Regions from separate parts of the Streptomyces sp. NPDC007907 genome, predicted to be linked through region 2. Evidence: predicted binding sites of a transcription regulator. Region 2 holds the regulator's gene; the other holds the start of a gene.
What was found. Region 2 encodes HspR, which represses chaperone genes until heat shock. Its sites were predicted from a motif close to TTGAGNNNNNNNNNCTCAA; they were not measured.
Positions count from the first base shown of each region.

Region 1: lon (endopeptidase La) is a predicted target of HspR. The motif match lies at 5,726-5,744, and genes of this name have one in related genera.

Region 1 is NZ_JBIBKR010000001.1:430,954-438,046, forward strand. It holds gene ACFZDI_RS01970 (nitrate- and nitrite sensing domain-containing protein) at 1-1,382, opposite strand, end outside; gene ACFZDI_RS01975 (protein phosphatase 2C domain-containing protein) at 1,739-2,524, shown strand; gene ACFZDI_RS01980 (MarR family transcriptional regulator) at 2,547-3,098, opposite strand; gene lon (endopeptidase La) at 3,289-5,703, opposite strand; gene ACFZDI_RS01990 (GNAT family N-acetyltransferase) at 5,878-6,537, shown strand; gene ACFZDI_RS01995 (rhomboid-like protein) at 6,620-7,093, opposite strand, start outside.
Region 2 is NZ_JBIBKR010000005.1:247,872-254,964, forward strand. It holds gene clpB (ATP-dependent chaperone ClpB) at 1-318, opposite strand, end outside; gene ACFZDI_RS21780 (TIGR03618 family F420-dependent PPOX class oxidoreductase) at 420-836, shown strand; gene ACFZDI_RS21785 (hypothetical protein) at 1,004-1,339, opposite strand; gene ACFZDI_RS21790 (helix-turn-helix transcriptional regulator) at 1,644-2,675, shown strand; partial or broken gene ACFZDI_RS21795 (helix-turn-helix transcriptional regulator) at 2,812-2,991, shown strand; gene ACFZDI_RS21800 (helix-turn-helix transcriptional regulator) at 2,954-4,006, opposite strand; gene ACFZDI_RS21805 (substrate-binding domain-containing protein) at 4,249-5,358, opposite strand; gene ACFZDI_RS21810 (heat shock protein transcriptional repressor HspR) at 5,641-6,093, opposite strand; gene dnaJ (molecular chaperone DnaJ) at 6,099-7,093, opposite strand, start outside.

The DNA of each region.
Region 1 (7,093 bases), on a different contig from region 2:
AGTTCGCCGCGCAGTTCCTCACGCGCGTCGGCCATCTTCTGGCGCTGCCCGACGAGGTGCTTGCGGTCGGACTCCAGCGTGGTGATCCGCTCGGTGAGGGCGACCGCGTGCGCATGCAGGGCGTTGACGGAGCGGACGGCCTGGGCGAACTCGTCGTTGCGGCCGGTGAACTTCACCGGCTCCTCGGCCGCCGGGTCGTCGGCCTCGGCGAGGCGCTTGGACCCCAGGCGCAGCACCGCGAGCGGGCGGGTGAGGCTGCGGGCCATGCCCGTGGCGACACCGACGGCGAGCAGCATGAGGGCGCCGAGGACGGCGATGCGGATCTCCAGCGCGGTGACGTCGTCGTCGCGCAGCGCTTCCAGGTCCTTGGTGCGGCGGTCGTAGAGGGCCGACTCCACGCCGCGCATCAGGTCGACGCGGGCGGACAGGGCCGTGTCCAGCTTCTTGGTACCGGTCGCGAGATCGCTGCGGGAGAGCGTCGGCTGGTCGGTGAGGGTGGCCAGGTACTTGTCGGCGGAGTTGACCTCGGTGCCGGTGACCGTGGAGTCGAAGGAGGCCCGGGCAGGCTTGGGCGCCGTGTCGCGGAAGTCGGCCAAGGCCGCGTCGGAGCGCAGCCGGGCCTGCTGGGCGGCGGCGCTGAGGGCGTCGCGCTGCCGGGTGTCGGCGTCCGAGGAGGTGGAGGTCTGGGTCGGCAGGCCGGTGACGGGGTCGAGGACCGTCCCGGTGCTGCGCGGCACGCTCAGCGCGGCGAGCAGCAGCCCGCGGGCCGCGGCGGCCTGCTGGACGGCGGAGTCCAGCTCGGCCAGCGCGTATCCGCCTTCGCCAGCGCGCGGCGGGGTCTGCTGCGCCAGTTGCTCGGCGAGCCGGTGGAGTTCGGTGATGGCGGCGGAGTACGCCTGGTGCGCTTCGAGGGCGCTGCTCTTGCCGGTGAGCGCCGCCCTGCGCACGACCGCTATGCCGTCGAGGTCCGAGCGGAGCGAGGCGGGCGTGTCGGTGTCGGAGCGCAGCTCCTCGACCTGCCGGTCCACCCGGGCGCCGCGCTGCTCGGAGGGCGCCTTGTCCTTGGGGCGTCCGGCCGCGATGTAGGAGGTGACCTCGTCCCGCTCGTCGGCGAGGGAGTGCGCGAGGGCGAGGGCGTCCTGCGTCTGCTCCGCGAGCGTCACCAGTTTCTGGCTGTCGTGGAGTTGCCCGGAGGCCGCCAGCACGGACGGGGTGCTGGCACCGGCGATGGCGGCGGCCACCACGGCAACGGCCACGATCAGCCGGTTGCGTACATGGGTGGGACGGCCCTTGCCGGTGGGGGGCGTCGGCTCAGCGCCCTGAACGGGGGCCGTCTGCTTGCCTGTGCGACGAGGCCGCGTCTTCTGCACCGGTGCTCGCATTCCTGACTCGTGAACCGTTGGGCCCGGATGACGCTCCGTCAACTGGCGCGCACTCCCGGTACATTTCCCGACCCTCCCAGCGCCGGTGGGCAGCGCACGCGCATCACCTGACCCGCCACCCGAAGGAGTGAACCCCGGACGGGAGTTGAGGGGCAAGTTCCGCAGGCCTTTGCAGAGGCCTTGCGTGGCACGCCGGTTGGACGACGGCGACGGCCGGTGGCAGTATTCGCCACCGCACCTTCCCGGAACAAATCATTCCATCCCAAACCCGGCGCCTGACCTGCGTGGCTGCGCCGGTCCGGCAACCGTTACCGGTCTTCTGTGGACGTTGTGAAAGGCTCGTGCAGACTGGCCGGATGCGCACTGAACTCGTGTCCGAACCGGGAGACGCCGACCGCCCCAACGAGGACTTCGCCGCTGTCGGACTACCGGCCTCGGGACAAGGCGGTTCGGTCGTCGTCCTGGACGGGGTCACACCGCCGAGAACGGGGACGGGCTGTCTGCATTCCGTCCCCTGGTTCACCGCACGCCTCGGCGGAGCACTGACCGAACTGACCGTTTCACTCCCGGATGTTCCCCTGGTCGACGCCTTGTCCCGCGCCATCGCGCGTACCTCCGAGGCACACGCCACAACCTGTGACCTTTCTCACCCTCGCACCCCCCAGGCCACGGTCGTCGTGGCCCGCTGGAATCCGGCCACGGTGGAGTACCTGGTCCTGTCCGATTCGGCCCTGCTGCTGGAGTCGCCGGACGGCGTGGTGACACCCGTCCTCGACGACCGGCTGGCCCTGCTCCCCCGCTCGGCGCTGGCCACGGACGCCCTGGTGGACTCCACGCTCCGCAACCTGGAGGGCGGCTTCTTCACGGCGGCCGCCGACCCCTCGGTGGCGGCCCGGGCGGTGACCGGAACCGTGCCCCGTGGCGAGGTCCGTGCACTGGCGGCGCTCACGGACGGCGCGACACGGTGGGTCGAGCGGTTCGAGGAGGGCGACTGGACGGACTGTCTCCGCCTCGTCCGCAAGGAAGGCCCGCAGGCCCTGGTGGACCGCGTCCGGACCCTGGAGCGGTCGGACGCCGCCGAGACGTTCCCGGGCCGGAGCAAGAGGCACGACGACGCGACGGCCGTGTACGTCGAGTTCTAGATCTCCGGGACGTTCGCCCGGCCTACTTCTCCATGCCGCGGTTGAGCTGGTGCAGCAGCCGGGCCAGTTCCGTGACCTCGCGGGAGTCCCAGTCGGCCAGGCGGCCGGCGTAGCGGGCACGGCGCGCCTCGCGGACCCGGCGGACGCGGTCGTGGCCCTCCTGGGTGAGGGCGACGAGCCAGGCGCGTCCGTCGGCGGGGTCGGGCTCACGCGCCACCAGCCCGAGTTCCTCCAGGGCGCGCAGCTGGCGGGACATGGTCGCCTTGCCGACCCCGATGTAGGCGGCGAGTTCGGTGGCCCGCTGCTTTCCGCACTCGTCGAGCCGCACGAGCAGGCCGTACGCGGACGACTCCAGGTCGGGGTGGACCTCGCGGGCCATCTCACCCTGGCTGGCCCGGGCGCGACGCAGCAGCACGGTCAGCTCGCGTTCGAGGGCCAGGAAGGCGGGCTGGTCCACACCGGTTCCGGCCACACCGGGACCGGGCACACCGGGTCCGGGCACACCGGGTCCGGGCACACCGGGTCCGGGCACACCGGCGTCGCGGTGTCCGTCGTCGTTGCCGCCCTCGTGCACGTCTGCCCCTGCCTCGGTCGTCGTCCGGCCCTGAGAGTTCCGGTACCTGGATTTTCCGCCACCTGCCGCCATCACCGCAGTTCGGCAAGTATTCCGCAGGTCAGGGCGCGCGTGTCCACAGGGCCGCGACACGGTGAAGGCCCGGGCCTCCCTCACGAGAACCCGGGCCTTCCTCATCCGGCCACGTCCGTCACGCCGCGACCGGAACCTCCGGCGCCGCCCCGTTGGTCGCGGGCGCGAGCGCCAGCTCCAGGACCTGGCGGACGTCGGTGACGGTGTGGACGTCGAGCTTGTCCAGCACCTCCGCCGGGACGTCGTCCAGGTCGGGCTCGTTGCGCTTGGGGATGATCACCGTGGTGACCCCCGCCCGGTGCGCGGCGAGCAGCTTCTGCTTCACACCGCCGATGGGCAGGACCCGCCCGGTCAGCGAGACCTCGCCGGTCATCGCCACGTCCGTGCGGACCAGCCGGCCGGACAGCAGGGACGCGAGGGCCGTCGTCATCGTGATGCCGGCGCTCGGGCCGTCCTTGGGGACCGCGCCCGCGGGGAAATGGATGTGCACGCCCCGGTCCTTCAGGTCGGCCACCGGCAGTTCCAGCTCGGCGCCGTGGGAGCGCAGGAAGCTCAGCGCGATCTGCGCGGACTCCTTCATCACGTCGCCCAGCTGACCGGTCAGGGTCAGCCCGGCCGCGCCCGTCTCCGGATCGGCCAGGGACGCCTCGACGTAGAGCACGTCACCGCCCGCCCCGGTCACCGCGAGCCCGGTCGCCACGCCCGGCACGGACGTCCGCCGCTCGGCGGGGTCCTGGGCGGACTCGGGCACGTGGTGGGGCCGGCCGATCAGCTCGCGCAGGTCCTCGTCCCGGACGGTGAAGGGCAGTTCCCGTTCGCCCAGTTCGTGCTGGGCGGCGACCTTGCGCAGCAGCCGTGCGACGGACCGCTCCAGGGTGCGCACGCCCGCCTCGCGCGTGTACTCGCCGGCGAGCTTGCGCAGCGCGCCCTCGTCGATGGTCACCTCGTCCTTGTCCAGCCCGGCCCGCTCCAGCTGGCGCGGGAGCAGGTGGTCACGGGCGATGACGACCTTCTCGTCCTCGGTGTAGCCGTCCAGGCGGACGATCTCCATCCGGTCGGCAAGGGCCTCCGGGATCGCCTCCAGGACGTTGGCCGTCGCGAGGAAGACGACGTCGGACAGGTCCAGCTCGACCTCCAGGTAGTGGTCCCGGAAGGTGTGGTTCTGCGCCGGGTCGAGCACTTCGAGGAGGGCTGCGGCCGGGTCGCCCCGGAAGTCCGAGCCCACCTTGTCGATCTCGTCGAGGAGCACGACCGGGTTCATCGACCCGGCTTCCTTGATGGCCCGGACGATCCGGCCCGGCAGCGCGCCGACGTACGTACGCCGGTGGCCGCGGATCTCGGCCTCGTCGCGGACACCGCCGAGGGCGACGCGGACGAACGTGCGGCCCATGGCGTGGGCGACGGACTCCCCGAGCGAGGTCTTGCCGACGCCGGGCGGCCCGACGAGCGCGAGCACGGCACCGCCGCGCCGCCCGCCGACCACGCCGAGGCCCCGGTCGTCACGGCGCTTGCGCACCGCCAGGTACTCGGTGATGCGTTCCTTGACGTCCTCCAGGCCCGCGTGCTCGGCGTCCAGGACGGCTTGGGCACCCCGGATGTCGTAGGCGTCCTCGGTGCGCTCGCTCCACGGCATCTCCAGGACCGTGTCGAGCCAGGTGCGGATCCAGGAGCCCTCGGGCGACTGGTCGGAGGACCGCTCCAGCTTGTCGACCTCCTTGAGCGCGGCCTCGCGGACCTTCTCGGGCAGGTCGGCGGCCTCCACCCGGGCGCGGTAGTCGTCGGACTCCTCGCCCTCCTGCTCGCCGTGGAGTTCGCGCAGCTCCTTGCGGACCGCTTCCAGCTGACGCCGCAGCAGGAACTCGCGCTGCTGCTTGTCGACGCCCTCCTGGACGTCCTTGGCGATCGACTCGGCCACGTCCTGCTCGGCGAGGTGGTCGCGCAGCTGCTGGGTGGCGAGCTTCAGGCGGGCCACCGGGTCGGTGGTCTCCAGCAGTTCGATCTTCTGCTCGGTGGTCAGGAACGGCGAGTAGCCGGAGTTGTCGGCGAGCGCCGAGACGTCGTCGATGGCCTGGACCCGGTCGACGACCTGCCAGGCGCCGCGCTTGCGCAGCCAGGCGGTGGCGAGGGCCTTGTACTCCTTGACCAGTTCGGCGAGATGACCGGGCAGGGGCTCCGGCACGGTCTCGTCGACGCCGGTGCCCTCGACCCAGAGAGCCGCGCCGGGACCGGTGGTCCCCGCGCCGATGCGCACCCGCCCGCGGCCGCGGATCAGCGCGCCCGGGTCGCCGTCGGCCAGCCGGCCGACCTGTTCCACGGTACCGAGCACACCGGTGTTCGCGTAGGTCCCGTCGATGCGTGGCACCAGGAGTACCCGGGGCTTTCCGGGTGTTGACCGGGCAGCGGCCTGGGCGGCCTCCACCGCGGCACGGACCTCGGAATCGCTCAGGTCCAGCGGGACCACCATCCCGGGCAGCACGACTTCTCCGTCGAGCGGCAGCACGGGCAGGGTGAGCGGTGAGGACGTCGAAGCCATGATCTCCCCTTCGGCAGTCAAGTTGAGCTATGCCGACTCAATGCATGGGCCTGTCCGTATGTTCCCCACGGGCTGTTCGCTGTCAGCGATCACTGATGACGCCGGGGCCGGGAGGGCGCGTAAGGTCCCTTGCGTAAGGGACGATCATGTATTGCACTCATTACAGGGGGATGCGTGGACAGCACCGTGCAGGCATGGGTGGACGGATGGGTCGTGTCGCGCGGGGCCGCCCCGCCCCTGCCCGAGCCGTGGGGCCGGACGATCGATGTGGGGATGTCCGGGCACGTCACACGGCATGTGTTCGGCGCGACGGGCGACGACCTCGACGAGGCGACCGTCCGCAAGGTGGCCGAGACGGTCACCGGGCACGGGGTGTGGCTGAAGGCCTTCCGGGACCCGTCGGTGGTCTCCGGCTGGCTCGACGACAGCTGGTGGATCGATCCCGAGCCGGGTTACCTGATGACCGTCCCGCTGGTGGCGGACGGCGCTCCCGAGGCGCCCGACGGCTACCGGCTGCGCCAGTGGTCGCGCGGCGGAGTGACCCGGCTGATGGTGGCCGCGCCGGACGGGTCCCTGGCGGCACGCGGCCAGATCGCCCCGACGGGTGTGACCGCCGTCGCCGACCGGATCGAGACGGCGCCCGAACACCGCCGCAAGGGTCTGGGCAGCCTCGTCATGAGGACATTGCAGAACGCCGCCGCCCGGCAGGGCGCGCGGACCGGCGTCCTGGCCGGGACACCCGCGGGGCGCGGGCTCTACGAGGCGCTCGGCTGGACCGTGGTGGCCCCGCTGACCAGCGCCCGGCACGACCCGCCGGCCTCCGCCCGGGCCTGAAGAACCTCACGCCTCACGCACGGGCCGAGCCGAGCCGAGGCCCCGCATACTCCCCTCCGCCCGGGCCGAGGAGCCTCACGGCTCAGGCGCCGGCCGAGCCGAGGCGTGCCGCGTACCACCGCCGGACCACCGGCCAGGTCGCGATGCCGATGGCCAGGGCGATGAGGTGCCCCCAGTTCGTCATCGGGTCGGTGAAGGCGAGCAGGTCCTGGAGCAGCATCCAGCCGAACCCGGCCAGCAGCGGCAGACGCAGCCACGGGGGCAGCAGCCCGGACAGGGCGCCGATGCCGGCGGCGACGCCGAAGCTGACCCCGTAGTCGAGGCGGTGCAGCGAGCTGTCGGGCAGGTGCCCGGCCAGGACCGCGAGGCCCACCGGGACCTCGGTCGCGAGGGTGGCGAGGACGTGCCCGAGCAGGAAGACACCGGCGGTGCGCAGACCCCCGATCCGCCGTTCCAGCGCGGTCAGCACCAGCACGAAGGCGATGGCGAACGGTGACGTCACCCCGCCCGCGACCCACAGCGCGCTGCCGAGCAGCACCAGCTCCGGCGTGCGGAG
Region 2 (7,093 bases):
GTACTCGTCGCCCAGGTCCTTGGCGCGGGCCTGCGCGTCGGCGACGACGGCCAGCATCTCGCGGTTGGGCTGGGGCGGCGCGACGGTCGACCCGGTCACGCTCGGCAGCCCGGCGAGCACGCGCTCGGCTCCGGCGCGCACGGCGGCCTGGTCGGCGTCGACCGCGGCGAGCAGGTCGGTGATGTTCTCGTTGTCCTGTCCCTGGAGCAGCGCGAGCAGCAGGTGGGCAGGGGTGAGGTCGGGGTGTCCCTCGGTCACGGCCCGGTTGCTGGCAGCGTTGATCGCGTCCCGGCTCCGGTTGGTCAGCTCGGCGTCCACGTTCGCGTTCTCCTCCTTGCACTGACCCGAACGGCTTGCACAAAGTTGAGTCTAGTGCACTCAAGGACGGTTCGTGGAGGCTCGGGGGCTAAGTTCCGGGCATGGCGACCAAGTACTCCATGGACCCCGGCGCTCCGGACCCGTCATTTCTCGGCTTCTGGCGGGAGCGGCACCTGTGCACCCTGACGACTCCCCGCCCGGACGGCACTCCGCACCTGGTACCCGTCGGGGTCACATACGATCCCGAGGCCCGTCTGGCTCGGGTGATCACCAACCGGGGCAGCGCGAAGGTGCGGTACGTGCGGGCCGCCGGGGAGCAGGGGGCGGCCGTCGCCGTCTGCCAGCTGGAGGGGCGCCGCTGGGCGACGCTGGAGGGCCGGGCCTTCGTCCACGAGGAGCGGGAGCGGGTGGCCGAGGCGGAGCGGCGGTACGCGGAGCGCTACGGCAGGACCCCGTCGCCCAATCCCTCACGGGTGGTGATCGAGATCCATCTGACGCGGGCGATGGGGCGGGGTTGAGGGAAGTGAACATCCACACCGGTGATCGACCGGATCCAGCCACTGCGGGACTGCGTCGATACCCGAAATACCCCCCGAAAACTGCAGCGGCGTCACCGTGTTCAGGTCACGGTGACGCCGCTGCGGGGGGAAGCACCTGAGCGATCTTTTACGACGGGGGAATCGCGTCAGGCACTGCGGGGGGTGGCAGAGATGGTCCTCGGGGCAGGGGAGTCGGCCTCCACCTGCTGGTGGTCCCGTTGATCCAGGTTCACAAAGATCATTCCGTACCGTACGGCGCACCGTACAGGCTGCGGCGCCCCCCGAGGCCGCCGCAGACACCGGTAAGCCCGTACGTCCTCGTCGTCGTCCCGCGTGACGACCACCGGTTCGCCGAAGACCGTCACCATCAGCGAGTCACCACTGTGGGGGATGGCGGTGACCAGGTCGATGAAGTGCCAGCCGGAGCGGTAGGCGGTGGCCATTTCACGGCGGAAGGAGCGGTCGTCGGGTGGAGTGGTCACGGTCAGCTCCCCGCCCCGTCGACTCCGGGGCTCGGCCACTGGGTGTTGTCAGTAGCTGCTGCGACGCTCACAGCTGCTGCCGGCCACTGCGTGTTCGCCCGGGCCTCGCGCCCCTCATCGGAGAAGCCACTCAGTGCACCGAGGGCTACAACAGCGGAGAAGGCGGCGACAAGCACCGAGCGAAGCATTTTGTTACGCATAGTCGGCTTCGTCCTCACTTGAAGGTCCCCTTTTCCCCCGTCGAGTACGACGATGGCTCATTCGGGCACGTCATGGCCACACAATCGATGCATCATGTTCCTGCATGTTCAGGACCCTGGGGGGTGGAGATTTGGGCTCTAATCGGACCAAGGGTGCGCATACCCACCCGATTACCGAGCTGTGCGAGGCAGGAAGTCGCCTCTATACCACAGCTCTTCGGGCTGGACGGGTCGCGCGCACCGAAGCGGAGTCCGCTCCCTGCCTCATCGAACTCGCGTTGCTCCACCCCGATCCCGACGATCAGGACTGGTTGCGCCCCGTGCCGCCGGCGCTGGCACTGGCGCAGCATCTGCATCCCCTCGAGCGGGAGATAACCGAGCGCAGGCGCCTGTCCGTGCAACTCGCGGACACCTTCGAGCCGTTCCTGGCCATGGGCCTGCAATCGACGACCACCAGCGACTCCATCACCGTGCTGGAGGGCGGCGAGCGCATCAACGCCGCGCTCAACCTGGCCACCACGCAGTGCCGGACGGAGCTGCTCACGGTGCAGCCCAGTGACCGTGTCTCCGAACGGAGCCTGCTGCGAAGCCTGGAGCGGGACAAGCCCCTCATCGACCGCGGGGTCAAGGTCCGGAGCCTGTACCAGCACACCGCCCGTTACAACCCGGAGAAGCTGGCGTACGTCGCCCGCCTGTCCGAAGGAAAAGTCGAGTACCGCACCATCGACGAACTGGTCGAGCGCTTGATCATCTGCGACGAGACCGTAGCGTTCATCCCTGCGCGCGAAGACCAGCAGGTCGCCCTGGAGCTGCGTCATCCCGGACTCGTCCGCTACCTGATCAAGGTTTTCGAGTACCTGTGGGACCGCGCGGTCCCGATGAGCACCGGCGCGCCCTATGAGGTGGCGTCCGACGGCATCACCGAGATCCAGCACTCCATAGCCAAGCTCCTGGTGGAGGGCCACGTGGACGAGGCCATCGCCCGCCGCCTCGGCATGAACGTCCGCACCTGCCGGGCCCACATCGCCAAGCTGGCGTCGGCCCTGGGCAGCGGCAGCCGGGCACAACTGGGTTACCTCATCGCGCGGTCCGGGATGCTGAAACAGGACGACGGAACGGGAGGAAGTCCCGGGTGACGTCGGTGCCACACGCGGAGCACGGCACGGAGGAACCGTGCCCCGGCGGGGCCGCGCTGTACGAACGGGCCCTTGGCGAAGGGCACGTGAGCGCCGAAGCAGCCCATCCGCGCCGTGCCTGCTGGACTTCGGGCACGCCATGGCCGCCCTCCTCGTCGAAGGGCACACCGACGCCGTCCTCGCCGAGCGGCTGGGGCTGAACATCCGTACCGCGCGCGTGCACATCGCCAAGCTCGCCGCGACGCTGGGCAGTCAGCGCAGGGCGCAGCTCGGGTATCTCATCGGGCGGTCCGGGATCCTTGGTCGGGGACGCTGAGGGACGGGGTGGCCGCCGAGGGGGGCGGGCCGTCGAGGCCCGCCTGGGCGATGCGGACGCCCAACTGCGTACGGCTCGCCGCCCCCAGTGTCTCCGACAGGCGCGCGATGTGCGCCCGGCACGTCCGCACGCTTATGCCCAGCCGTTCCGCGATGACGGCGTCCTGATGCCCCTCCGCCAGCAGCGCCGCGATCGACTGCTCGCGGTGGGAGATGCCCTCGATGCCCGTCTCGGGGAGCGGGGCCGTGAGGGGGATGGCCAGGCGCCACAGCCGTTCGAAGACCGTGACGAGGTACTCGATCAGCGCCGGGTGCCGTAGCTCCAGGGCCATCGTGCGGTCGGTGTTGGCGGGGATGAACGCCACCGTCCGGTCGAAGAGGATCAGCCGGTCGATCACCTCGTCCAGCGTGCGCGCCTCCACCGCGTCGCCCATCAGCTCCAGATACGTCAGCAACCCCTGCCCGTGCCGGGCGACATGGGTGTACAGGTCCCGCATCCGCACCCCGCGGCCGCGCAGGGACATCGCCCGGTGCAGCCCCTCGGACAGTTCCGCCTCGCGGCGGATGCCGCCCGGCTGGACCGTGAGCACCTCGGCCGTGCACGCCTGGGTCGCCTCGTCCATCGCCGCCTGGATCCGGGCGAGTCCGTCCAGGACCCGGATGGCCGGGCCCTCCGCCGCCGACGCGGCCGACTCGGCCGGCCGCACCGGGCTGCCCAGTCCCGCGTACCACTCGACGGCCGCGACGGCCGAGCCCACCCGCCGCTGGCTCGCGCTGACCTCGTCGTGCATCGCGCGCAGCAGCCGGGTCATGACCTCCTGCGGGGAGGTCGGCACCAGCCAGTCCATGTCGTCGGGGTCGGGGTGCAGCAGGGCGAGTTCCAGCAGGCAGGGCACCGGCTCCGCGTCCCGGCGCGGCACCCGGCCGCGCCGTACGGCCCGGGAATACACGCGATCCCCGGCGTCGCACAGCCGGTCGGCACCGTGGGGATGCTCATCCGCCCCGTGCCCGGCCATCGCCCATCCCACCCCCGGTTCCGCCGTCTTCCGCAGCGCAACTATGCGCGGACCGGACGTGCTCCGCAACACGGCTCCCCGCGCGACGGCCCCCGGAAACCACCGGTACGCACCGGTGTCTCCGAACGCGGTCCGATCGAAGGCGGTCCTGGTCGCAGCCTGTTCGCAGGTCCGTTCCCAGGCCTGCTCGCCCGTCCCGCCGCGGCAGAGGCCGGGGGTGGTGAACCCGGCTCGGGAGGGGGCTACTTCAGGCCGATCGCCCGGCACGCCGCCTTGTACTCGGCCGTGCAGATGTCCGACAGCTTGTAGATGTCGTCCGCGACCACCGTGTCCTTGATGTTCTCCTTGGTGAGCGCGACCACGGGCACGAGCTGCGCCGGGATGCCCTTGTCGGTGGGGCTGTCGACCCTGTCGCGGGTGAGGGCGGCGAACTGGATGTCGCGGCCCTGCACCTTGGCGACCGCCATCTCCGCGGCGTTCTCCGCCTCCTGCGGGTACGACTTGTACACGCTCATGTACTGCTGACCGGCGATGATCCGCTGCACCGCGGGCAGCTCCGCGTCCTGGCCGGTGATCGGCGGCATCTCGGTCACACCCGCGGCCCGCAGCGCCTTGACGATGCCGCCGGCCATGCCGTCGTTGGCGGAGTACACCGCCGCGATGTTGCCCTTGCCGATCTTCTGGATCGCGCGTGCCATGTTGGCCTGGGCGTTCTCCGGCTTCCAGTCCTCGGTGTCGAAGGAGTCGGCGATCGTCACCTTGCCGTTCAGCTCGGACATCGCGCCCGCCTTGAACTGCTTGGCGTTGGGGTCCGTCGGCGAGCCGTTCATCATGACGATCTTGTCGGAGAGGCTCGCCTTCTCGCCGATGGCCTCCAGCAGGGTGCGGCCCTGGACCTCGCCGACCAGCTCGTTGTCGAAGGAGATGTACGCGTCGATCGGGCCCTCGGCCAGCCGGTCGTAGGCGATGACCGGGATGCCGGCCTCCTTGGCCTTCTTCACGCCGCTCGCGATGGCCTTGGCGTCGACCGCGTCCAGCAGGATCACGTCGACCCGGTCGTCGATCATCTGCTGCAGCTGGCTCGCCTGCTTGTCCGCGCTCGCCTCGGCGTTGGCGTACTCGACGCGGCCCTTGTCGTTGGTGAGCGACTCGACCTTGGTCTTGATGATCGGGTAGTCGAAGTTCTCGTACCGCGTGTTCGCCGTCTCGGGCAGCAGCAGCCCCACGGTGATGTCGTTGCCCTTGGCCGGGCTCGCGTCGTCACTGCTCCCCGTCGCGTTGAGCACGCCGCAGCCGGCGAGCGTGACGGACATCGTGGCCGCGGCCACGGATATGGAGATACGACGACGCATGGGGGAGCTCACTTCGCGTGTGATTCGGACGTGGGCACAGCTTTACGGCCCATGTGACTGAAAAGCCAACGCTGAGGCGCCCTCCAGGTCAAGCGGAACCACTTAACGAGATGACAACACCACGCTCCGCAGCGGTTGTGAAGACAGTGCGGAATGGCCTTCAAGTGCTCTGCACCGGTCAGTCATGGACAGGAGACCTGGCGAAATCGGGTCAAGGCACGCAAAAGAGGCCGGGAGTTGACTCCCGGCCTCTTTCACACACTGTCACGTTGGGCACATGGTTCAGTCGGACTGCTGCTGCCGCTTCGGCCGCCACACCACCAGCGCGCTGGTCTGCTGCACCTCCTGGTACGGCACCAGGTCACGGCGGTACGACGCGTGCACCGCCGCCTCGCGCTGCCGCATGGCCGCGGCCGCGCCGTCGAGCGCGTCCTGCATCTCGGCGACCCGGGCCTGGAGCGCGGCGACCTGGTTCTCCAGTTCGATGATGCGCTTGATTCCGGCCAGGTTGATGCCCTCGTCCTGCGACAACTGCTGCACCGTGCGGAGCAGTTCGATGTCGCGGGCCGAGTAGCGGCGGCCCCGGCCGGGGGTGCGGTCGGGGGAGACCAGGCCCAGGCGGTCGTACTGGCGCAGCGTCTGCGGGTGCAGGCCGGACAGCTGTGCCGCGACCGAGATGACGTAGACCGGGGTTTCCTCGGTCAGTTCGTACGGATTGCGCCGACGACCGTCCATCTGCCTCATGCTCCCTTCGCGGCCTGGAACAGATCCGCCCGCGGATCCTCACCCGCGGTCGCCTCGCGGTACGCCTCGAGTGCGTCACGAGCCTTCCCCGACAGGTCCTTCGGAACACTCACCTCGACGGTGACCAGGAGGTCGCCGCGGGTGCCGTCCTTGCGGACCGCGCCCTTGCCCCGGGCGCGCATGGTACGCCCGTTGGGTGTGCCCGGCGGCAGTTTCAGGGTGACGGGCGGGCCGCCCAGGGTGGGCACCCGCACCTCACCGCCGAGGGCCGCCTCGGCGAAGGTCACCGGGACGGTGACCGTGAGGTTGTCCTCCTTGCGGCCGAACACCGCGTGGGAGTCGACGTGCACGACCACGTAGAGGTCGCCCGCCGGCCCGCCGCGCTCGCCCGGTGCTCCCTTGCCGCGCAGCCGGATCCGCTGGCCGTCGTTGACGCCCGCGGGGATGCGCACCTGCATGGTCCGCGAGGACTTGGCCCGGCCGCTGCCCTTGCAGACCTCGCAGGCGTTCTCCGCGATCAGGCCGCGGCCCTTGCAGTCGGGGCAGGGGTCGGTCAGGGAGAACCCGCCGCCGCTGCCCCGGGCGACCTGCCCGGTGCCGACGCAGGTCGGGCACACGCGCGGCGTGCCGTTCTTGTCGCCGGTGCCCGAACAGGCCTTGCAGGGCGACTGCGAGGACATCCGCAGCGGGACGGTCGCGCCCTCGATCGCCTCGGTGAAGCTGAGCGTGACCTCGGACTCGATGTCCTGGCCGCGCCGGGGCTGCGTACGCGTCCCCGGGCCGCCCGCGCCACCGCGGTTGAACAGGCCCCCGAAAACGTCACCGAGCCCGCCGCCGAAGCCGCCGGCTCCCTGGCCGCCCTGGGCACCGCCTCCGAAGAGGTCGCCCAGGTCGAAGTTGAAGGAGCCGCCCGCGCCGCCCGGCCCCGGGCGGAAGCCGCCGTTGCCGAAGAGGGCACGCGCGTCGTCGTACTCCTTGCGCTTCTTGGGAT